Regions from separate parts of the Pannonibacter sp. genome, predicted to be linked through region 2. Evidence: predicted binding sites of a transcription regulator. Region 2 holds the regulator's gene; the other holds the start of a gene.

Region 1 (11,281 bases), on a different contig from region 2:
GCCGCATCGGGTCGGCGCGGGCGGGCTATTCGACCGTGATCTTTCCGGTCGTGGCACTGACGGTTTCGACCGTGGTGGAGAATTACCACTGGACCCCGGCCGCGCTGATCGGCCTGGGGCTGGTCCTTGCCGGCAACATCATGATGCTGAAGGCGAAATAAGCATCAGACGCGTCCCTGACCGGTCCGGGACGCGTCTTGACTGATTGATCCGGCTCACGCCTTGCGCAGGTCTTCCAGGATGGTGCCGGCGGCGCGGACTTCGTCTTCGTGCGGTGCATCGCGCCAGGGTTCAGCAAGGGCGGCCTCGAACCAGGAAGTCATGCCGGCCAAAGCCAGCATGGCGGCGATATAGCCGCTGGCAGCGGCGGAGAGACTGGGGGAGTAGGTGCGGGCGCGGAAAACCACAGGCGCATAAAAGGCGTCGGCGGCGGTGAAGCGGTCACCGGCCAGGAACGGCCCGCCAAAGCGGGAAAGACCTTCCTGCCAGATCGCATCGATCCGGGACCAGTCCCGCGCCACCTCTGGGCTGACCTCATTCAGCTGCACCTTCAGGCCGCAGTTCATGCTGCACATGGAACGAAGGGCCTGGAAACCGGAATGCATTTCAGCGGCGATCGAGCGGGCAAAGGCGCGAGCTTCGCGGTCTGCCGGCCAGACCGTCGGATGCCCCTCGGCCAGATACTCGCTGATGGCGAGCGAATCCCAGACGATGATCTCGCCATCCACAAGGCAGGGAACCTTGCCTGTCGGCGAGACGGCAGCGACGCTCTTCCAGGCATCGCTGCCGAAGGGGACGAGCTGTTCCTCGAAGGGAATGCCGAGTTCGCGCATCAGCAGCCAGGGCCGCAGCGACCAGGAGGAATAGTTCTTGTTGCCAATGAACAGGCGCATGGCAGGGATCTCCTAGAAAGACAAACGGCGAGCGAGCGGTGTTAGATTACTCGGCGGCCAGGGGCACAGACAGATTGTCGAGTGAAGAAATGATGTGTTCGACCAGGGCCTCGGTGACCCGCGAGCGCTGATGCCAGGAGCGCATCACGGCGATCTCGCATTCAGGCAGCTTGGGGAAACCATCGGCCTCGCTGAGAACGCGCATGCCGGGGCGCAGGGCCGATTCCGGCAGCACGGACACCGCAAGACCGGCCAGAACCGCCGCGCCGACGGCGGTCGAGTTCCAGCTTGAGTACAGCAATCGGTGCTCGCGCTGGATCGAGGTGAGCGCGGACAGGGCAGCGCGGCGCCAGTTGCAGGTGCCCCGGCCAAGCGCCAGCGGCAGCACGTCCTCGTTCTCGACCGCATGGCGCGCCGAGACGACCCACAGCAAGGGTTCACGCCGGATGACCTCGTCCCGCTGTGGCCGGTCCGGCTTTTCGACGTGGGTGATGATGGCGACATCCAGCTCGTTGGCCGAGACCAGATCGATCAGGTTGGAGGTCGGCGCACAGACCACACTGACCTCGGCCTTGGGATTGGAGCGTGAGAACCGGGCCAGAATTTCGGGCAGGAACCGGTCGGCATAGTCGTCCGGCGTGCCGAGCCGGACGCAGCCCTGCACCTCGGTTTCGTCGAAGACGGCGAGGGTCTCGTCATTCAGCTGCACGAGGCGGCGGGCATAATGCAGCAGCTTCTCGCCATCTTCGGTCAGGCGCGACATGCGCCCTTCGCGGACAAAGATCGGCCGGCCGATGCGCTCTTCCAGCCGTCGCATCTGCATGGAGACGGCGGACTGGGTCTTGTGCACGACCTCGGCGGCGCGGGTGAAACTGCCATATTCGGCGATGGCGACAAAAGTCCGCAGCTGATCGAGATCCAGCATCATTCTCTCCCGAGCGCCCGCATGCAACAGCAATCCTGGCAAGGAACTGGCGACGCGAGGGCAATTGAGACTGACTTCAGAGTATCACAAAACGTGATTGAACCCATAAGAAACATTCGTTGGATCAATTCATTCAAGATCGGCATTGTCGCGACATCGGCAACGGACTCCCAGCCGCCGCCGGTTCCAAAGATGAAGAACTGTTTGTTCGGAAAAGCGTTTTCCGAAGACGAAGGAGATTTGTGTCATGTACGCCCTTGCCCTTGCCCCGCTGATCAGCCGGCTCTCCGGTTTCGTCGCGAACGGGTGGCGTGCATTCCGCAATCGCCGTCAGATTGCCGAACTGACCACCTGGACCGATGAGCAACTGCGCGACATCGGCCTGACCCGGGGGGATGTTCGAGCAGCGATGGGAACACCGTTGTTCGCGGATCCATCGGCAGTCCTGGTAGATGGCCGTTCGTCGAAAGACTTTGCCAAAGCCTATGGTAAGCCCGAACCGCGCGGCGAACTCGGCGGTGCCGTGATCATCGACCTCGGTGCGATCTCAGCCACCCGGACTGCGCCTTCGGCGCCGGTGCGTCTCGCCGTGTAACCCCTGTTTCTCCCGGATGTTGCCGGCCCGTTTCCCCCGCAGCCGGCCGGCAGCGACCAAACCTGCAGCCCCGTCGGCGATTGCCTTGCCGACATTGCCTGGCCCGCCTTTACCGGCGGGCCTTTTTTTACGCAGGTGTTGGATGAGAGGGGACTACCCCAATCGCCATCCTGACAGGTCCCGGCACAAGGCCGGGGCGGCGCGGGAAGGGAGGTTAGGGCTTTATCCTGCTGCGCGCTTGCGCGGCGGCTTTATCCTGCTGCGCGCTTGCGCGGCGCGGGTGCCGGAGCGCCTTGCAGGACTTCGGCGCGGACAGGGCGCGGCGGGGAGAACAGGAAGCCTTGGGCGAGCTTCAGGTCGGCATCCAGGAGTTCGAGCACCTGGGACTCGGTCTCGACATGGTCGCCGATCAGTTCCATGCCGTAGCGGCCGAGGAGATCGCCGAAATCGGCCGGATGAATATGACCGTGATCGGTTGGGCGGCGGCCAATGAGATAGTCGGCATTCAGCTTGGCAAAGCGGAAGCCGCGCTCGGCCAGAGCCCGGAAGTCCATCTTCAGGTCGTGGATCTGGTCAACCGAGAAGCGGAACCCGAGTTCGGCCAGGGCGGCCAGGCTTTCCATCTCGACGACGCCCATCTGGGCGACATCGTCCTGCGTGAACTCGAATATCAGCAACTCGCCGAAATTCTTGTTGGCGCGGACAAACTCAAGGAAGCCGGGGAAGAATGTCTCGTCCACCAGCGACAAAGAAGAGATGTTGCAGAACAGGGCAACATCGCGGTTGCGGGTTGCCAGCCGGCGAACGACCTGCACCGAGCGGAACAGCAACAGGTTGTCGATGCGCGGCACGAGGCCGGCGCGCAGCGCTTCCGGCAGGAACACCGAGGCTTCGAGCATCTCGCCATTGGTGTCGCGGATGCGGGTCAGGCTCTCGTAGTATTTTACCCGGCGCTGCGGCAGCGTCACGATCGGCTGCAGGAACAGGTCAACCCGGTTGGCATTGAGCGCCGCCCGGATCAGTTCGCGCATCGCCGGATCGGACTGCGGTTCCTGCTGCATTGGCGGAAGGTCGCCCAGAACCGGCTCCATCCGCGAAACACCGCCAATTTCATAGGACTGGGGCTGATTCTGGTACGGGGCCTGCTGCTGGGGGTGAGGCTGGTACGGCTGATGACCGGCATGCTGCTGGCCGGAATTCTGCAGACCGGGATGCTGCATCATCGGCTGCGGGTCCGGTGCATAGCCGGCCGGCTGCGGCATGTAGCCGGGAGCCGGCTGCTGGTACATCTGTGGATGCGGTTGGTAGCCGGCCTGGGGCAGGGACTGCTGCGGCATCGGCTGGCCATAGGGCGCATTGGGGTGATACGCCAGTTCGGCCATCTGCTGCGGCGCAGCCAGAGCTTGCTGGTCCTCGATCCGGGTTTCCATGTCGGACATGGCCTCGGCCATCTGCTTGACCAGGGTGCCGAGCACCTCGATCTCGGCAAACAGCGGGTCAATGGCCTCCCGGGTGCGGCGCGGCACGGTGTGTTCAACGCCGGTCAGACGTCCCTCGAGATTGGTGACATCGTCATCGATCTCGGCGAGACGGTCCTCGAGACGGTCCACCGCTTCAGCCACTTCGCCGCGCTCCCGCGAGCGGCTGAGCAGGACCTGTACCAAGATCATGGTGCACAAAAGCGCGAGCGACAGGGACAACGCCTCGCCGGGCGGGCGGCCAAACTGGAACACCAGGACAGCCGCCGACGACAGGGCAATGACGCCCATGCAGATCAGAATGAGAAGGGTTGTCCCGCGCCCCATATTGTTTTGTCGAACCCGCCCCGAATCAAGATTGTGTTAACGATTTTGCCCCAACGGGCTGCGGCTTCCGAGCCTTCCTGCTGCAGCACAAGGCAATTTTTGCCTATTGTCCCCGGTTAACGCACGATGCTGGCGCTCTGGCCATACGGCCCAGCATGGCACAGGTTAACGATTTCCGCTTTTCATTTTGCCGCCTCGGTTCTAGCCTTCCCCTGGGGGAATTCTGGGGAGGACTTCACCCCGCTCGATCTCAACCGCAAGAACGGGGGACGGCGGCATGGAAGAAACGGGTGTGCAGGACGGCACAAGGCCCGCTGAAGCGGCGCATGGACGCCGGGCAGCCGAGGCCACTTCCGGCAGGGTTATGCAAGGTCATCGGGGAACTGGACGTCCTGTTCGGCCGCCCGGACAGGACCTCGCCGGACAGGATCTTACCCGACAGGGCCTTGCCGGACAGGACCTTGACGCGACTGCGGGGGACGCGGACGAACAGAGCCCCAATGTTGCGATCAGTGCGGGGCCGGACCCTGCGCCCGAAGCCGATCTTGTCCGCCTTGCCCTGCACAAGATCCTCACCAGCCCCGAATTTGCTTCTGCCGACCAGTTGCGCGCCTTTCTGCGCTATGTGGTCGAGGCGGCTGTGAACGCGCAAGGGCAGGGGCCCGGACATGGAAATGGACAGGGACATGGACTGGGACAGGGGGCCGGACAGGGGCATGGACAGGGACCTGGGCAGACCGTGGCCCTCAAAGGCTACACGATAGCGACGGAGGCGCTGGGGCGCGGGGCGGATTTCAATCCGACGACGGATCCGATCGTCCGCGTCGAGGCAGCCCGTCTGCGCAAGCGGCTGCAGGAGTATTATGCCGGCACCGGGCGTGACGATCCGATCCGCATCGACATCCCGAAGGGCTCCTATGCCCCGCAGTTCGTGCTGCCGCTAAGCGAGCAACCCGTCGATGAACGGGCGGAAGAGCCGACGCAGGCCGCAGCCCCTGGCATCAGGGGGGCGGCCCGGCGCGGCGAGGAACGGGGGCCCTTCCGGCCGCTTGGCCGGCCGTCTGCCGTGCCCGGGACGGGCTGGACCCAGGCGGCGGCGGACAGATCCAGCTCGATGACACTGGCCCGTTTGCTCTCTGAACGTCCCGATCTGGTCGGCGTGGTCGCCGTGGTGTCTTTCGCGGCCGGGCTGGTGATCGGCCGGTTCTGAGCCCTGGCGCCTCGCCAGTTTTCACCCTGTCATGCAAGCGGGGGACGGGCGGCGCCGTGCGTCCGCCCGCCGGTTTCCGCGACAAAGCCGGCCAGCCTGCAAAGTGAAGGGCCGACAACGCTTTGTTTACCCTGTTCGATGAATGTTGGAGCACAAACATCGACAATCCTGCCGCATGGATCACCACAATAACGGGAGTAACCCGGGCATGGGGAGCATACCGGACCTGCATGGGTCCCTCCAAGTTCGTGTCCTTGACGCGACGACGGCTGATGCAATGCGCGCGGCCACGGTTTGCGCGAAATTGCCCGGAGCCGTCGCCGAGCCCATCCTTTATGCCGATGCGCGCCAGTGTCTGGAGGATCTTGCGCTCCAGCCGACCGATGTGTTGGTGCTGGACATCGAGACGATTGGCGGCGACGACGCCCTGTCCCGCTTTGCCGTGCGCTGTCCGAGCGCGGTCATCATTGCCGTCAGCGCAGAAGGCTCGATGACCCGGGCGCTGAACGCAATGCGGGCCGGCGCGCATGATTTTCTCGCCAAGCCCTATTCGCTCGAGACCTTGACACAGAAGGTCCAGGCGCAGCTCGACATGCAGCGTGGCCGTTTCCATTCGTCGGGTCCGCGCAGATCCCCGGATCAGGCGGCTGCGCCTGCACCGGAAACGGGCCAGCCGCTGGGCCGCTTCAGCAGCCAGTCGCAGGCCATGCGCCAGCTCTATGCGACGATCCGGCGGCTTGCACCGTCCGATGCCCCTGTTTTCATTACCGGTGAGGCCGGCACCGGCAAGACCCTGTGCGCGGAGGCGATCCACGGCCAGTCCGGCCGCAGCGGCGCGCGTCTTGTCAGCATCAATTGCGCCAGCCTCAGCGCCGATGAACTCGAGGCCGAACTGTTCGGCGGACTTGCCGCCGGCCGTAGCGGGCAGTCCGACCTGCTCAGCGCCTGCGATGGTGGCACGCTGCATCTGGACGAGATCTGCGACATGGAACCGGCCCTGCAGAGCCGCCTCCTGCGCGTGCTGCAGACCGGCACGGTGCCTTCGCCCGCGACGGGCAAGGATCTGGATGTCGATGTCCGGGTCGTCAGCACCACCAGCCGCGATCCGCTGGCGGAGATCGCCGCCGGGCGGCTGCGCGAGGATCTATATTACCGCCTGCATGTCCTGCCGGTGCAGGTGCCGCCGCTGCGCGACCGTCGCGACGACATCCTGCCGTTGGCGCTCGGGTTCCTGGCGCGGTTTGCCGCCGAGGAGGGGCGCTCGTTCCGCAGCTTTGATGCCGATGCCGAAGCCCGGCTCCTGAGCTATGCCTGGCCGGGCAATGTGCGCCAGCTGGAAAACACCATCCGCCAGATTGTCGTCATGAATGAGGCAGTGACCGTCGGCTATGACATGCTGCCGCTGATGATCCGCGACACGTTCAGCCGTGCCCGCCTGCCGGTCGAGGACCTGCGCGACCGGCATAGGCCTGTGCGTCCACTGCGCCCGCATTCCAGCATCGAGCCGCTGTGGGCACAGGAGCGGCGCATCATCGAGGATGCCCTCGATGCCTTTGACGGCAACATCGCCCTGGCTGCGGCCGCGCTGGAAATCAGTCCGTCGACCATCTATCGCAAGCGCCAGTCCTGGTCCGAGCGGCTGCAATGAGCAAGCCGGAAGACGCTGGCAATGGCCTGACAGCGGAGCTGGACAAGCTGCAAGGCCAATGGCGGCAGGTTCGTTTCGAGGAAAACGGCGTCGTCAATCCGCCCGACACCCATGGCGCGCCGGAGGCGATCACCACCATCACGGGGACGCGGTTCCTTGTCGGTGTTCCGGACGGACCGACGTTGCTGGAAGGCAGCTTCACCCTGGATCCCGCGACAGTGCCGAAATCGATAACCTGGGTTGATGCCATCGGCGAGGACGCCGGCAAGAGCCTTCCGGCCATCTACGACCTCACCGACACCCAGTTTGTCTTCGTGGCAGCCGATGAAGGCATGGAGCGACCGGCAGCCTTTCGGTCCGGGCCGGGCCTGACGCTGCGGGGCTTCCTTCGTCTCTAGGGGCCGATCTCACGCCCGCCGGTTCCCTTAACCCTGATCTGTCGTGAATGGCCGTGCACCCAGCGCGGCCATTTTTTTGCGCCATCGATCCATTGACAAGGCAAGGGACCGAACCTACATCGTGGTCGCGTTAGCACTCGCTGTTGAGGAGTGCTAACAGGACGCGGGATTAAACCCGTGCTCTCTCGAGCCATCAACATAGTGGATTGCGTGCTGCTTCATATGGGGGCACGCCGCATGAGAGGAAAAAGCCAAATGACGTTTCGTCCGCTTCACGACCGTGTCGTTGTTCGCCGCGTAACTTCGGAAGAGAAGACTGCCGGCGGGATCATCATTCCGGACACCGCCAAGGAAAAGCCGCAGGAAGGCGAAGTCGTCTCCGTTGGCGCTGGCGCTCGCAAGGACAACGGCGATCTGATCCCGGTTGACGTGAAGGCTGGCGACCGCGTGCTGTTCGGCAAGTGGTCCGGCACCGAAGTCAAGATCAACGGCGAAGACCTGCTGATCATGAAGGAATCCGACATCATGGGTGTGATCGCCTGATTTTCTGGCGGACATCCGGATTCTTCTGACATCAACCCAATTAAAAGTGAGACGTGAAAATGGCTGCTAAGGACGTAAAGTTCGGCGCTGACGCCCGTGAAAAGATGCTGCGCGGCGTGGATATCCTCGCCAACGCCGTGAAGGTGACCCTCGGCCCGAAGGGCCGCAACGTCGTGCTCGACAAGGCCTTCGGTGCTCCGCGCATCACCAAGGACGGCGTGTCCGTCGCCAAGGAAATCGAGCTGGAAGACAAGTTCGAGAACATGGGCGCCCAGATGGTGCGCGAAGTGGCCTCGAAGACCAACGACATCGCCGGTGACGGCACCACCACCGCCACCGTGCTGGCTCAGTCCATCGTCAAGGAAGGTGCCAAGGCTGTTGCCGCCGGCATGAACCCGATGGACCTGAAGCGCGGCATCGACATGGCTGCTGCTGAAGCCGTCAAGTACCTGGTTTCGGTCTCCAAGAAGATCACCACTTCGGAAGAAGTGGCCCAGGTCGGCACGATCTCGTCTAACGGCGACATCCAGGTCGGCAAGGACATTGCCGAAGCCATGCAGCGCGTCGGCAACGAAGGCGTCATCACCGTCGAGGAAGCCAAGTCGCTCGAGACCGAACTCGAAGTCGTCGAAGGCATGCAGTTCGATCGTGGCTACCTGTCGCCGTATTTCGTCACCAACGCAGAGAAGATGCTCGCCGAGCTGGAGAAGCCGTACATTCTCCTGCACGAGAAGAAGCTCTCCAACCTGCAGGCCATGCTGCCGATCCTGGAAGCCGTCGTGCAGTCCAGCCGTCCGCTGCTGATCATCGCAGAAGACGTTGAAGGCGAAGCCCTGGCGACCCTCGTGGTCAACAAGCTGCGTGGCGGCCTCAAGATCGCTGCTGTCAAGGCACCGGGCTTCGGCGATCGTCGCAAGGCCATGCTGGAAGACATCGCCATCCTGACCGGCGGCACCGTCATCTCCGAAGACCTCGGCATCAAGCTGGAGAGCGTCACGCTCGACATGCTCGGCAAGGCCGAGAAGGTCTCGATCTCCAAGGAAAACACCACCATCGTCGATGGCGCGGGTTCCAAGGACGACATCCAGGGCCGCGTTGCACAGATCAAGGCGCAGATCGAGGAAACCACCTCGGACTACGACCGTGAGAAGCTGCAGGAGCGTCTTGCCAAGCTGGCTGGCGGTGTTGCCGTCATCCGCGTCGGCGGTGCGACCGAGATCGAAGTGAAGGAAAAGAAGGACCGCGTCGATGACGCCCTGAACGCGACCCGCGCGGCCGTCGAAGAAGGCATCGTCCCGGGCGGCGGCACGGCTCTGCTGCGTTCCAAGCAGGCTGTCGAGAAGCTGACTTCCGACAACGCCGACATCCAGGCCGGTATCAAGATCGTCCTGCGCGCTCTCGAAGCCCCGATCCGTCAGATCGTCGAGAACGCTGGCGTTGAAGGCTCGATCGTCGTTGGCAAGATCCAGGAAAGCAGCGATGTTTCCTACGGCTTCGACGCTCAGTCCGAGACCTATGTCAACATGATCGAAGCCGGCATCATCGACCCGACCAAGGTCGTGCGCACCGCGCTGCAGGATGCTGCCTCTGTCGCAGGCCTGCTGATCACCACCGGCGCGATGGTTGCCGAGCTGCCCAAGAAGGACGCTCCGGCAATGCCGGGCGGCGGCATGGGCGGTATGGGCGGCATGGACTTCTAAGAAGTCCATAAAGCCGACCATTAGCTTAAGTCCTGTGCCCGCCATGCGGGCACGGGGTGCAGCATGGACTTCTAAGAAGTCCATAAAGCCGACCATTAGCTTTGGTTACGGAAAGGGCGGCCCTCGGGCCGCCCTTTTTGTTCGATTTGTCCCGTCAGTGCTTGTCATCCGGCTCGGCGTGATGGGCGCGGATGCGGCGGACGGTCCACCAGATGGCGAGGACCACCAGGGGAACGGCGCTACCTGCCACAAGGCCTGGATCCGGCATGGGCAGGCCGGTTTCCTTCAGGCCTTTGGCGAGATACCCCACAAGACCGACGACGTAGTAGCTGACGGCGGCGACGGACAGGCCTTCGACGGTCTGCTGCAGCCGCAGCTGCATTCTTGCGCGTCGGTTCATGGAATCGAGCAGATCCCGGTTCTGGCGCTCCATGTCGACGTCAATGCGGGTGCGCAGGAGGGTCGTGGCGCGGGCGAGCTTGCGCGACAGGTTGATTTGCCGCTCCTCCACCGACTGGATCGTCCGCATTGCGGGGGCAAGCCGACGCGCAAGGAAGGCGGAGGTGGCCAGCAAACCGGCAACCGGCGCCTCGTCGATTGTGCCAAGCCGGGCCTGAACGATGTCATGGTAGGCGCGGCTCGCCCCGAAGCGATAGGCGCTGGAGGCGGCGCCGGCCTCAAGGGCAGCGGCAAGATCCGACAGGCGCTGCAGCAGGTCCCGGTTGCCCTCAAGGTCGGTCGCCCCGGCCATCCGATTGGTCAGGGCGACAAGCTCCTCCTCGATCCGGCGCACGTCCGGCGACAGGCCGATCGCCGTTGGCAGGCCGAGAAGCGCCAGAGTGCGATAGGTCTCCACCTCGATCAGCCGCTGTGCCAGCGCCCCGGTCTGGCTGTCGCCCATGCCGCGATTTATGAGCAGGATGCGGGTGAGGCCATCGCCGTCCTGGCGGAAATCTGTCACGGCAACCGCCTGGCCTTCTTCGGATTGCAGCGCTGTGAGGCTGGCGGCATCGAACCAGCGTGCGAGCGAAGCCGGATCTACGGGATCTGAACCAAGCGTCCCTGCCTCGATTACGTCAAGTCGGGCAGCCGCCAGCATGGGGCCGGGCGCGCGGAAGCTGGCACCGAAGGGATGTCCCGCCGGCACCGGACCGAATGGCTGCTCCCCGATGGGGGCCGCATCAAACGTGTAGGTGATGAATTCGGCATGCTGCTCCCAGCGCAGCGTGCCGCCGGCAATCGGCAGCACATGCGAGCGGTCGCTTTCCCCCGGTCCCGTCGCTCCATGGCTGGCACAGAGCTCGGCAAACCACAACCGGTCCTGACGTGCCGCCGCTGCGTCGACTGTGAAGGCATAATGCAGCATCAGCCGTGGTGAGCCGACCGACCGGAACGGCCTTGCATGCATTTCCCCCAGCACGGCGGCCCTGAGCGGATGCCGCTCGAAGGCCGGCAGCCGCGTGCCGCCGTTTGCGTCCCAGATTTCGCTCATGTCGTCCCGCCCCCTCGCGTGGTTTAACAAGGTGACGCAGCGACCCCCTGCCTGTCATGCAGGAAATCACCA
Region 2 (11,281 bases):
CGGGCTTTGGACGCGAAGCGCGCGAATGGCTGGCCCGGGCAACCATCATTGGCTCCGTTGCGCTGACGATCCTGTTGTGGGTCATCGGCTACATGGTTCGTTGAGGAGACACGTGATGACCGATATGCGCACTCCGCTCGGCAAGGTCCGTGGCCTCGGCTCGGCCAAGGAAGGCACCGAGCACTTCTGGCGTCAGCGCGTCACCGCGGTGGCCAACGTGTTCCTGATCTCGTTCTTCGTGATTCTTGTGATCGCCCTGCAGGGCGGCAGCCATGCGGACGTGGTCGCGGCGCTGCAGAACCCGCTGATCTCGATCCTGCTTCTGCTCGTAATCCTGTCCGGTGTCTATCACATGAAACTGGGCATGCAGATCATCATTGAAGACTATGTTCACGGCGACGGCGTTAAGTTCCTCGTCCTGATGGCCAACATCTTCTTCTGCGCCGCCGTCGGGCTCGGCTCGGTGTTCGCGGTTATCAAGATCGGCTTTGGAGGCTGACCCACATGGCCAAGACCTATGAATTCGTCGAACATACATTCGACGTGGTGGTGGTCGGTGCCGGCGGTGCCGGCCTGCGCGCCACGCTCGGCATGGCCGAGCAGGGCCTGCGCACGGCCTGCATCACCAAGGTGTTCCCGACCCGCTCGCACACCGTTGCAGCACAGGGCGGTATTGCCGCCTCGCTGAAGAACATGACGCCGGACTGCTGGGAATGGCACATGTTCGACACGGTGAAGGGGTCTGACTGGCTCGGCGACGCCGATGCCATGGAGTATCTCGCCCGTGAGGCCCCGAAGGCCGTTTACGAGCTGGAACACTACGGCGTGCCCTTCTCGCGCACCGAAGACGGCCGCATTTACCAGCGCCCCTTCGGCGGTCACATGCAGAACTACGGTGACGGCCCCCCGGTGCAGCGCACCTGCGCCGCAGCCGACCGCACCGGCCACGCCATCCTGCACACGCTCTATGGCCAGTCGCTGAAGAACAACGCCGAGTTCTACATCGAGTATTTCGCGCTCGACTTGATCATGTCGGATGACGGCGTGTGCCAGGGCGTGATCGCCTGGAACCTCGATGACGGCACCATCCACCGCTTCTCCGCCAAGATGGTGGTGCTGGCGACCGGTGGCTATGGCCGCGCCTATTTCTCGGCAACCTCCGCCCACACCTGCACCGGCGACGGTGGTGGCATGGTGGCCCGTGCCGGCCTGCCGCTGCAGGACATGGAATTCGTGCAGTTCCATCCGACCGGCATCTATGGCTCGGGCTGCCTGATCACCGAGGGCGCACGCGGCGAAGGCGGCTATCTGGTCAACTCCGAAGGCGAGCGCTTCATGGAGCGCTACGCCCCGTCGGCCAAAGACCTTGCCTCCCGCGACGTGGTGTCGCGCTGCATGACGATCGAGATCCGTGAAGGCCGCGGCGTCGGCAAGAACAAGGATCACATCTTCCTGCACCTCGACCACCTGGATCCGGCGCTTCTGCACGAGCGCCTGCCGGGCATCTCGGAATCGGCCAAGATCTTTGCTGGCGTCGATGTGACCAAGGAGCCGATCCCGGTCCTGCCCACCGTGCACTACAACATGGGCGGCATTCCGACCAACTATTGGGGCGAAGTGCTGAACCCGACCGCGAGCGATCCGAACCGCATCCAGCCGGGCCTGATGGCCGTGGGTGAAGCGGGCTGCGCCTCGGTGCATGGCGCCAACCGCCTCGGCTCCAACTCGCTGATCGACCTGGTCGTCTTCGGCCGCGCTGCGGCCATCCGTGCCCGTGAGGTCGTGGATCCCAAGAGCGCCGTGCCGACGCCGAACGAGCGGTCCTGCGAAGAAATCATGGCCCGCTTCGACAAGACGCGGCACGCCAGCGGCTCGACGCCAACGGCTGACCTTCGCGAGAAGATGCAGCGCGCCATGCAGGATGATGCGGCTGTGTTCCGCACCCAGGAAAGCCTGGAACAGGGCTGCAAGCGCCTGTCCGCGATCTGGGGCGAAATGGCCGACATCAAGGTCACTGACCGCTCGATGATCTGGAACTCGGACCTTGTTGAAACCCTCGAGCTGCAGAACCTGATGGCCAACGCCATCACGACGGTCTACGGCGCTGAGGCCCGCAAGGAAAGCCGTGGTGCCCACGCCCGCGAAGATTACAAGGATGGTCCGCTCGGCGGCCGCGACGACGTCAACTGGCGCAAGCACACGCTGGCCTGGGTCGACGAAGCCGGTGCCGTCAAGCTCGACTACCGCGCCGTGATCACCGAGCCGCTGACCCGCTATGAAGACGGCGGCATCGACCCGAAGAAGATCGCCCCGAAGGCGCGCGTCTACTAAGGACTGTCCATGGTTGCCGCCCTCGCCCGGCCTGACATCACCTCGCCCTTCGGCACATACCGTGCCGAGGGACTGGTGAAGTTTGCCTGGGCGCTGGCGGACCGGCACGACCTGTCGGCCTTCCTGCGCAAGCGGATCCGCAGCCTGGTCGCCCGGGTGTTTTCCGGCCCGTATGACACCGTGGTGGAGGGACTGAAGTTCCGCCTCTATCCCGGTGGCAACTACGATGACCGGAAAATGATGGCCAAGGGCCGCCTGCCCGAACAGGCGGAACACCGGCTGATTGCGCCGCTGCTCGGCAAGGACCGTGTCTTTGTCGACGTGGGGGCCAACATCGGCACCTACAGCCTGTTTGCCGCCGCAAGTGGAGCCGAGGTTCTGGCCGTCGAGGCAAGCCCCGACACGGCCGACAAGCTGGCCTTCAACCTCGCTGCCAACGGTGCGTCGGATGTCCGCATCGCCCGCACGGCAGTGGGCGCTGAGGACGGCGAACTGTCGCTGTGGCGCGAGCCCTCGAACGCCGGCTTTGCCACGCTGGTCGAAGACCTGACCCAGGGCGAGTGGGCCGGCAACTGGAGCGCTTTTCGTGTTCCGGTGCGCCCGCTGGCCGATGTGGTGACTGAAGCCGGACTGACGCGGATCGACGTGATGAAGATCGACGTGGAGGGATTTGAGGACCGTGTTCTGGTGCCCTATCTCACCACCATCAGCCGGGACCTCTGGCCCCGCGCCATTCTGCTTGAAACAAACTGCCGGCCGCATTGGACCGAGGATTGCCTGAGCCTGCTCAAGCGCCTTGGCTATGAACAGGCCGGCGAAACCAGAGACAACATCCTGTTCAGCCTGAAGGTCTGACGGGGAACCCATTGGCCCGGACATAAATCCGGCGCCGTAACGCGGAGCGACGAGAATGGTTCAGCTGACGCTTCCAAAGAATTCCAAGGTGACCGAGGGCAAGGTCTGGGACAAGCCGAAGGGCGCCAGCAACTTGCGCGAATACCGGATCTACCGCTGGAATCCGGATGACGGCCGCAACCCGCGCGTGGACACCTATTTCGTCGACCTCGACGATTGCGGTCCGATGATCCTGGACGGGCTCATCTACATCAAGAACAAGATCGACCCGACCCTGACCTTCCGTCGGTCGTGCCGTGAGGGCATCTGCGGCTCCTGCGCGATGAACATCGACGGCACCAACACCCTGGCCTGCACCAAGGGCATGGACGAAGTGGGCAAGGGCGCGATTGCGATCTACCCGCTGCCGCACATGCCGGTGATCAAGGATCTGGTTCCGGACCTGACCCGTTTCTATGCCCAGCACCGCTCGATCGAGCCCTGGCTGAAGACCGTGTCGCCGGCCCCGGAAAAGGAATGGCGCCAGAGCCACGAGGACCGCGCCAAGCTGGATGGCCTCTATGAGTGCATCCTCTGCGCCTGCTGCTCGACGTCCTGCCCGTCCTACTGGTGGAACGGCGACCGCTACCTTGGGCCGGCAGTGCTGCTGCAGGCCTATCGCTGGCTGATCGACAGCCGCGATGAAGCCAAGGGCGAGCGCCTCGACAACCTCGAGGATCCGTTCCGCCTGTACCGCTGCCACACGATCATGAACTGCGCCCAGGCCTGCCCCAAGGGCTTGAACCCGGCCAAGGCCATCGCAGAAATCAAGAAGATGATGGTCGAGCGCCGCGTTTGACGCGACGCCAAGCCGCACCGAAACCATTGGAGGGCAGTCGCGAGGCTGCCCTTCTTTTTGGGGTTCCTGCGGCCGTCGCGGGGCTATAGGCTCGCCGCTCGCGCACCCGGACCACAGCCCTTGTGGCTGAACGAACGTCAGGCAGTCATGTCCAGAATTCCAGTCAAGATCTGTGGTTTGTCGACCGAGGAGACCCTGCAGACGGCGATTGACGCCGGTGCGGACATGATCGGGCTGGTGTTCTTTCCCAAGAGCCCGCGCCATGTATCGTTGAGTGATGCCTGCCGCCTGGCGGATATGGCGCGGGGCAAGACCGAGATCGTGGCGCTGACGGTGGACATGGATCTGGCCGGGCTGCAACGGATCAACGAGCTGGTGAAGCCGGACCTGTTCCAGTTTCACGGCTCCGAGACACCGGAAGCCTGCGCCGCGGCGCGGATCATGTTGCGCACCCGCATCATCAAGGCGATTGGCGTGCGGGAGAAGGCTGACACCGAGAAGGCACTGCCCTATGTCACGGTGGCCGAGTGGATCCTGTTCGATGCCAAGCCGCCGGCGGATTCGGATGTCCCGGGCGGCCACGGGGTTCCCTATGACTGGACGATCCTCAAGGCGCTTGACCTGCGGCGCCGCTTCATGCTTTCCGGGGGGCTCGATCCGGAGAATGTCGGCCGTGCTATCGCCATGAGCGGGGCGCCGGCCGTAGATGTGTCCTCGGGCGTGGAACGCGCCAAGGGCGTCAAGGACAGCGATCTGATCCGCGCCTTTATGGCGGCCGTTCGATCGGCGGAAGATGTGAAGGAGTGACGAAACGTGACCACAATGGCCAACACCCTGCGCTCGGGACCGGACGAGCGCGGCCACTTCGGGATCTTCGGCGGCCGCTATGTGGCCGAGACGCTGATGCCGCTGATCCTCGACCTCGAGAAGGCCTATAACGACGCCAAGGCGGATCCTGCCTTCAAGGCGCAGCTCGACGACCTCAACACCCATTACACCGGCCGGCCGTCGCCGCTGTATTTCGCCGAGCGCCTGACCCAGCATCTGGGTGGCGCCAAGATCTACTTCAAGCGCGACGAGCTGAACCACACCGGCAGCCACAAGATCAACAACTGCCTTGGCCAGATCCTGCTGGCCATGCGCATGGGCAAGACCCGCATCATCGCGGAAACCGGTGCCGGCCAGCATGGCGTGGCCACCGCCACCGTCTGCGCCCGTTTCGGCCTGCCCTGCGTCGTCTACATGGGCGCCACCGACGTGGAGCGCCAGAAGCCGAACGTGTTCCGCATGAAGCTTCTGGGTGCCGAGATCGTTCCGGTCACCGCCGGTGCCGGTACGCTGAAGGACGCCATGAACGAGGCGCTGCGCGACTGGGTCACCAATGTCGACAACACCTATTATCTCATCGGCACCGCCGCCGGCCCGCATCCCTATCCGGAGCTGGTGCGCGATTTCCAGTCGGTGATCGGCAAGGAAACCCGTGAGCAGATGCTGGCCGCTGAAGGCCGCCTGCCGGATGCGATCGTTGCCGCTGTCGGCGGCGGCTCGAACGCCATCGGCCTGTTCCATCCGTTCCTCGATGACAAGAGCGTCGAGATCTGGGGCGTGGAAGCTGGCGGCCGTGGTCTTGAGGGCGACGAGCATTGCGCCTCGCTGAACGCCGGCAAGCCGGGCGTGCTGCATGGCAACCGCACCTATCTGTTGCAGGACGCCGACGGCCAGATCCTCGAAGGCCATTCGATCTCGGCCGGCCTCGACTATCCCGGCATCGGGCCGGAGCATTCCTGGCTCAAGGAAATCGGCCGGGCCAATTACGTGCCGATCACCGACGACGAGGCGATGGAAGCCTTCCAGCTGCTGACCAGGATCGAAGGCATCATTCCGGCGCTGGAGCCGGCGCATGCGCTGGCCCAGGTGATGAAACTGGCGCCGAAGATGCACAAGGATCAGATCATCGTCATGAACCTGTGCGGCCGTGGCGACAAGGACGTGTTCACCGTCGGCAAGATGCTTGGCTTCGATCTCTAAGAAACAAACCGGTCCCGGCGTTGCGGCGGGACCGGTTGCCGCGCCGTATTGGCGTCAGATATCGCGGGCGTCCCGCTCCCGCAGCTCCGCCCAGGTGAGAGGAGCCTCGCCACTCAGCGGGTTCTTGGGCGACCAGCGATAGGTGATCTCGTCCATGCGCAACGACAGCGCATTGAACATCACCAGCCGGCCAACCGGCCCGTCGCCCGCGCCCGTGATCGCCTTGATCGCCTCCATCGCCTGCAGCGTGCCTAGAATCCCTGTCAGCGCACCGACCACGCCCGCTTCCGCGCAGGAGGGAACGACGCCGGCTTTTGGAGGCGAGGGGAACAGGCAGCGATAGGTCGGGTTGGGCGTGCCGTCTGCCGTCCGCTCATGCGGCCTCAAGAGGGTCAACGAGCCATCAAACCGGCCCACGGCCGCCGTGATCAGCGGCTTCTTGCGATAGTAGCATGCATCCGAGACGAGATAGCGGGTCTGGAAATTGTCCGATCCATCGATGATGAGGTCGTAGCCTCCGACGAGGGACAACGCGTTGTGACCTCCCAGCCTTTCTGGATGCGGCTCGACCGCGACATAAGGGTTGAGCCGTGCGATGGCCTCGGCCGCGCTGGCCACCTTGGGTTCACCCAGCTGGTCGGTGTCGTGGATCACCTGCCGCTGCAGGTTGGACAGCGACACCGTGTCATGGTCGACGATCCCGAGCGTTCCCACCCCCGCCGCCGCCAGATATTGCAGCACGGGCGAGCCAAGCCCGCCGGCACCGATCACCAGCACGCGCGCGGCTTTCAGCTTTTGCTGCCCTGGTCCGCCAATTTCGCGCAGGACAATGTGGCGGGCATAACGTTCGAGTTCAGCGGGCGACAGCATGGCGCATTCCTGATGTGTGGGACGGAGGGTGCCGGAAGCCGCTTGATCAGCCGACGAGACGACTGACGAGACGAGCCGTGTAATCGACCATCGGAATGACGCGGGCATAGTTCAGCCGGGTCGGGCCGATGACGCCCAATACGCCGATGATACGTTGCTCCCGGTCCCGGTAGGGCGAGACCACGACGGAGGACCCCGACAGCGAGAACAGCTTGTTTTCGGAACCGATGAAGATCCGGACACCGTCACCTGTTTCAGCAAGGCCGAGCAACTGGATCAGGTCACGCTTGTTTTCGAGGTCATCAAACAGCAGCCTCACCCGCTCCAGATCCTCAGCAGCGCCGACTTCGGTCAGGAGGTTGGACTGGCCGCGCACGATCAGTGTGTCGCCATCACCGGAGTCCCCGCCCCAAACCGCAAGCCCGGCTTCGACGATCTTCTGGGTCAACTGGTCCAGTTCCGCCTGGTTCGCCTCGCGCAGGCGTTCAAGCTCGCGGCGGACTTCGGCGATGGTCCGCCCCTGGATCTGGGCGTTGAGATAATTGGACGCCTGCACCAGCGCGGAAGACGGCAGGTTTGCAGGCAACTCGACAATCCGGTTTTCCACCGAGCCATCTTCCCCGACCAGCACGGCAAGGGCACGCAGGGGCTCGATGCGAATGAACTCGATGTGCTTGAGACGAATGTCCTGCTTGTGCGTCAGGACGACAGCGGCACCGCTTGTCAGTCCCGACAAGAGCTGCGTCGCTTCAGTCAGGACCTGTTCTGTATTCTTGCCACCGGTTGCGCGGACCTGAACGTTGATCCGCTCCCGCTCTTCGCGCGACAGGTCGCCCACTTCAAGCAATGCATCGATAAAGAACCGAAGCCCGGTTTCTGTCGGCAATCGTCCGGCGCTGGTGTGCGGCGAGTACAGAAGGCCCAGATGCTCCAGGTCCGCCATGACATTGCGTACCGACGCGGGGGACAGCGACATGCCAAGGCCTCGCGCCACATTGCGCGATCCGACAGGTTCGCCTGTATCCAGATAACTCTCCACAATGGAGCGGAAGATGTCGCGAGATCGCCTGTCCAGCTCGCTCAAGCTCACCATTCCAGCCTCTTTCCCACTTGGGTCTCCTCGTTGGGGCCGCGTGACACGGTCTTGCAAATTAAAGATATAGGATCAATTCCGCCGTCAAGCGCAAGCAGACCTTTGCGTCGACGCGCGCCAGCAGTTACAAGCGCGCGAATGTGCCAGTTCCGGGCGGTTGCTTCCGGACAAACCCTAGGGAGTTGCCCATGCGTCCGTCCAAGCGCGCTGCCGACGAACTCAGAGCCGTTACGCTGGAGCGAGGCTTTGCCAAGCACGCGGAAGGCTCCTGCCTTGTCAAGTTCGGTGACACGCATGTGCTGTGCACCGCCAGCCTCGAAGATCGCGTGCCGCCCTGGTTGCGTGGCCAGAACCGCGGCTGGGTTACGGCGGAATACGGCATGCTGCCGCGCGCCACGGGCGAGCGGATGCGCCGCGAGGCTTCGGCCGGCAAGCAGTCCGGCCGCACCCAGGAAATCCAACGTCTGATCGGGCGTTCCCTGCGCGCTGTTGTTGATCTGGAAGCCCTTGGCGAGAACCAGATCACCGTCGACTGCGATGTCATTCAGGCAGATGGCGGCACGCGCACGGCAGCCATCACCGGCGCCTGGGTGGCCCTGCATGACTGCATCGAATGGATGCGTGCCCGCGAAATGGTGAAGAAGCAGGTCCTGAAGGATCATGTCGCCGCAATCTCCTGTGGCATTCACAACGGCAAGCCGGTGCTTGACCTGGATTATGCCGAAGACTCCACCGCCCAGACTGATGCCAATTTTGTCTTCACCGGCAAAGGCGGCATTGTCGAGATCCAGGGCACGGCAGAGGGCGAACCTTTCTCCGAAGCTGATCTTGCCGCGCTGATGGGGCTTGCCAAGTCGGGCATCGCCCGCCTGGTCGATCTGCAGAAGATGGCCATCCTGTGAGGGTTCGTGCATGACACATCGCAAGCTAGAACCTGGACGTCTCGTCCTGGCCAGCCACAATGTCGGCAAGCTGCGCGAGTTCCGCGAGTTGCTGGCACCCTACGGCTACGAAGTCGTCTCAGCCGGTGAGCTTGACCTGCCGGAGCCGGAGGAAACCGGCATCACGTTTGAGGCCAATGCCGAGCTGAAGGCCAAGGCCTCTGCCGAAGCCTCCGGACTGCCATCGCTTGCGGATGACAGCGGCTTTTGCGCAGCAGCGCTTGATGGCGCACCGGGGATCTATTCCGCCCGCTGGGCCGGTCCCGCCAAGGACTTCGCCATGGCCATGCGCAATGTCGAGGAAAAGCTGCAGCAGCTTGGCGCCACCGCGCCGGAACAGCGTCGCGGTTCCTTTGTTGCGGTCCTGTGCCTTGCCTGGCCGGATGGGCATACCGAATTCTTCCGGGGCGAGGTGGGGGGCCAGATCGTCTGGCCGCCGCGCGGCGAGAAGGGCTTCGGATATGATCCGATGTTCCAGCCTGATGGTCATGAGCGGACATTTGGCGAGATGACGTCTGACGAAAAGCATGGCTGGTCCCGGACGAGCCCCGGCCTGTCGCATCGCGCCCGCGCATTTGCGGCCTTTTCCAAGGCCTGTCTGGAGCAGGAATGACCACGACGCCGGACGGGGGATTTGGGATCTATGTGCACTGGCCGTTCTGCGCGGCCAAATGCCCGTATTGTGACTTCAATTCCCATGTGCGCCACCAGGCGGTGGACCAGGAGCGCTATGTCGCTGCTTTCAAGCGCGAACTGGCGCATTTTGCCGCCTGGACTCCTGGCCGCACCGTCCAGTCGATCTTCTTCGGCGGCGGCACGCCATCTCTGATGTTGCCTCGGACTGTCGAGCGGATCCTCGAGGCCATCGCAGGCCATTGGTCGATTGATCCGGACGCGGAGGTTTCACTGGAGGCCAATCCGTCGTCGGTGGAGGCTGAACGCTTTCGCGGTTATCGGGCGGCAGGGGTCAACCGGGTTTCGATGGGGGTTCAGGCGCTCAACGATCCGGACCTGCGGCTCCTCGGCCGGCTGCATGATGTCGCCGGAGCGCGACGCGCCATCGAGACGGCGCGCGAAACGTTCCCCCGCCTGTCTTTTGATCTCATCTATGCCCGTCCCGGCCAGACCGTTACGGCCTGGGAGCGCGAACTGACTGAGGCGATTTCGCTCGCCGCCGATCACCTGTCACTCTACCAGCTGACCATTGAGGAAGGTACGCCCTTCTTTGCCTTGCACAAGGCCGGCAAGCTGGTGGTTCCGGAGCCTGATGTCGGCGCCGAATTCTATGCGGTGACGCAGGATGTGACCGACGCCCATGGCCTTCCCGCCTATGAGGTTTCGAATCACGCCCGTCCTGGTGCGGAGTGCCGTCACAATCTCGTTTACTGGCGTTATGGCGACTATGTCGGGGTCGGACCCGGTGCCCATGGCCGGCTTTCGCTCGGCGCCACGAAGCGGGCTACGGCCATCGAACGCCATCCGGAGACCTGGCTGTCCCATGTCGAGGAACGCGGCCACGGCATGGTCGAGGATATGCCGCTCAATGACGAGGAACAGGGCGACGAATATCTGCTCATGGGCCTGCGCCTTGTCGAAGGGGTCGATCTTCTGCGCTACGAGAAGCTGGCCAGTCGGCGGATCGATCCGCGTCGCCTGGATGCCCTGTTGGAACACGGCATGGTTGAAATGATCGGAAATCACCGCCTTCGCGCGACCCGAGACGGTTTTTTTGTGCTCGATGCTGTTGTCGCTGATCTCGCCGCCTGAGCCCGCGCAACCGGGCTGCCACCTGTCATGGAAGACGGTTGGGGCGTGTCACATTACCCGGCTAACTGCCTCAAGCTAAACGACTTTACCCCTATTGTCATGTTGCAATGCGGCATACTATGGCGGCGAAATAGAAGCCATTGTATTGCCTGGGGCGACTTATTCTTCACGAATAATCAACAGGCTGGGCACAAGCTATATCCAAACCGGCTATTGAAGATCCGTGAATCTTAGGCCTATCCTGCTGCAATGCCAGAACCTGAGGTGCGTTCCGCGTACCCGGTCAGCGAAGAGGATTGGAACTGGTGCCGTTCTATCATCTCTATGAGCTCAATCACGCGGCGATGGCGCCCATGCGCGCGGCTGCCGATGCAACCCGGCTCTACTTCCAGAACCCGTTCAACCCGATGACCCATACCCAGATGGGGCGTCAGATTGCGGCCGCCTGTGAAGTGCTGGAGCGTACAACCCGGCGCTATGGCAAACCCGAATTCGGCCTACCAACGACGCTTGTCGGCGGCACGCGCGTCGCGGTGCATGAGCGTGTTGTCTGGAGCC

What was found. The regulator HrcA, encoded in region 2, represses chaperone genes, less so after heat shock. The targets are predictions, from matches to a motif close to GTTAGCACTCNCNNNNNGNGAGTGCTAAC.
Region 1: a site for HrcA is predicted at 7,604-7,632, ahead of groES (co-chaperone GroES). Genes of this name have one in related genera too.

What each region holds. Positions count from the first base shown of each region.
Region 1 is NZ_JBHYDX010000003.1:123,845-135,125, forward strand. It holds gene ACTIFE_RS03175 (DMT family transporter) at 1-161, shown strand, start outside; gene ACTIFE_RS03180 (glutathione S-transferase family protein) at 216-893, opposite strand; gene ACTIFE_RS03185 (LysR substrate-binding domain-containing protein) at 940-1,818, opposite strand; gene ACTIFE_RS03190 (DUF1127 domain-containing protein) at 2,066-2,413, shown strand; gene ACTIFE_RS03195 (EAL domain-containing protein) at 2,665-4,218, opposite strand; gene ACTIFE_RS03200 (hypothetical protein) at 4,496-5,428, shown strand; gene ACTIFE_RS03205 (sigma-54-dependent transcriptional regulator) at 5,637-7,076, shown strand; gene ACTIFE_RS03210 (TIGR03067 domain-containing protein) at 7,073-7,474, shown strand; gene groES (co-chaperone GroES) at 7,730-8,017, shown strand; gene groL (chaperonin GroEL) at 8,077-9,717, shown strand; gene ACTIFE_RS03225 (DUF3422 family protein) at 9,872-11,209, opposite strand.
Region 2 is NZ_JBHYDX010000005.1:133,315-144,595, forward strand. It holds gene sdhC (succinate dehydrogenase, cytochrome b556 subunit) at 1-104, shown strand, start outside; gene sdhD (succinate dehydrogenase, hydrophobic membrane anchor protein) at 116-499, shown strand; gene sdhA (succinate dehydrogenase flavoprotein subunit) at 505-2,331, shown strand; gene ACTIFE_RS05385 (FkbM family methyltransferase) at 2,341-3,186, shown strand; gene ACTIFE_RS05390 (succinate dehydrogenase iron-sulfur subunit) at 3,242-4,024, shown strand; gene ACTIFE_RS05395 (phosphoribosylanthranilate isomerase) at 4,172-4,831, shown strand; gene trpB (tryptophan synthase subunit beta) at 4,847-6,052, shown strand; gene ACTIFE_RS05405 (HesA/MoeB/ThiF family protein) at 6,107-6,922, opposite strand; gene hrcA (heat-inducible transcriptional repressor HrcA) at 6,969-8,015, opposite strand; gene rph (ribonuclease PH) at 8,204-8,917, shown strand; gene rdgB (RdgB/HAM1 family non-canonical purine NTP pyrophosphatase) at 8,928-9,569, shown strand; gene hemW (radical SAM family heme chaperone HemW) at 9,566-10,723, shown strand; gene phaZ (polyhydroxyalkanoate depolymerase) at 11,068-11,281, shown strand, end outside.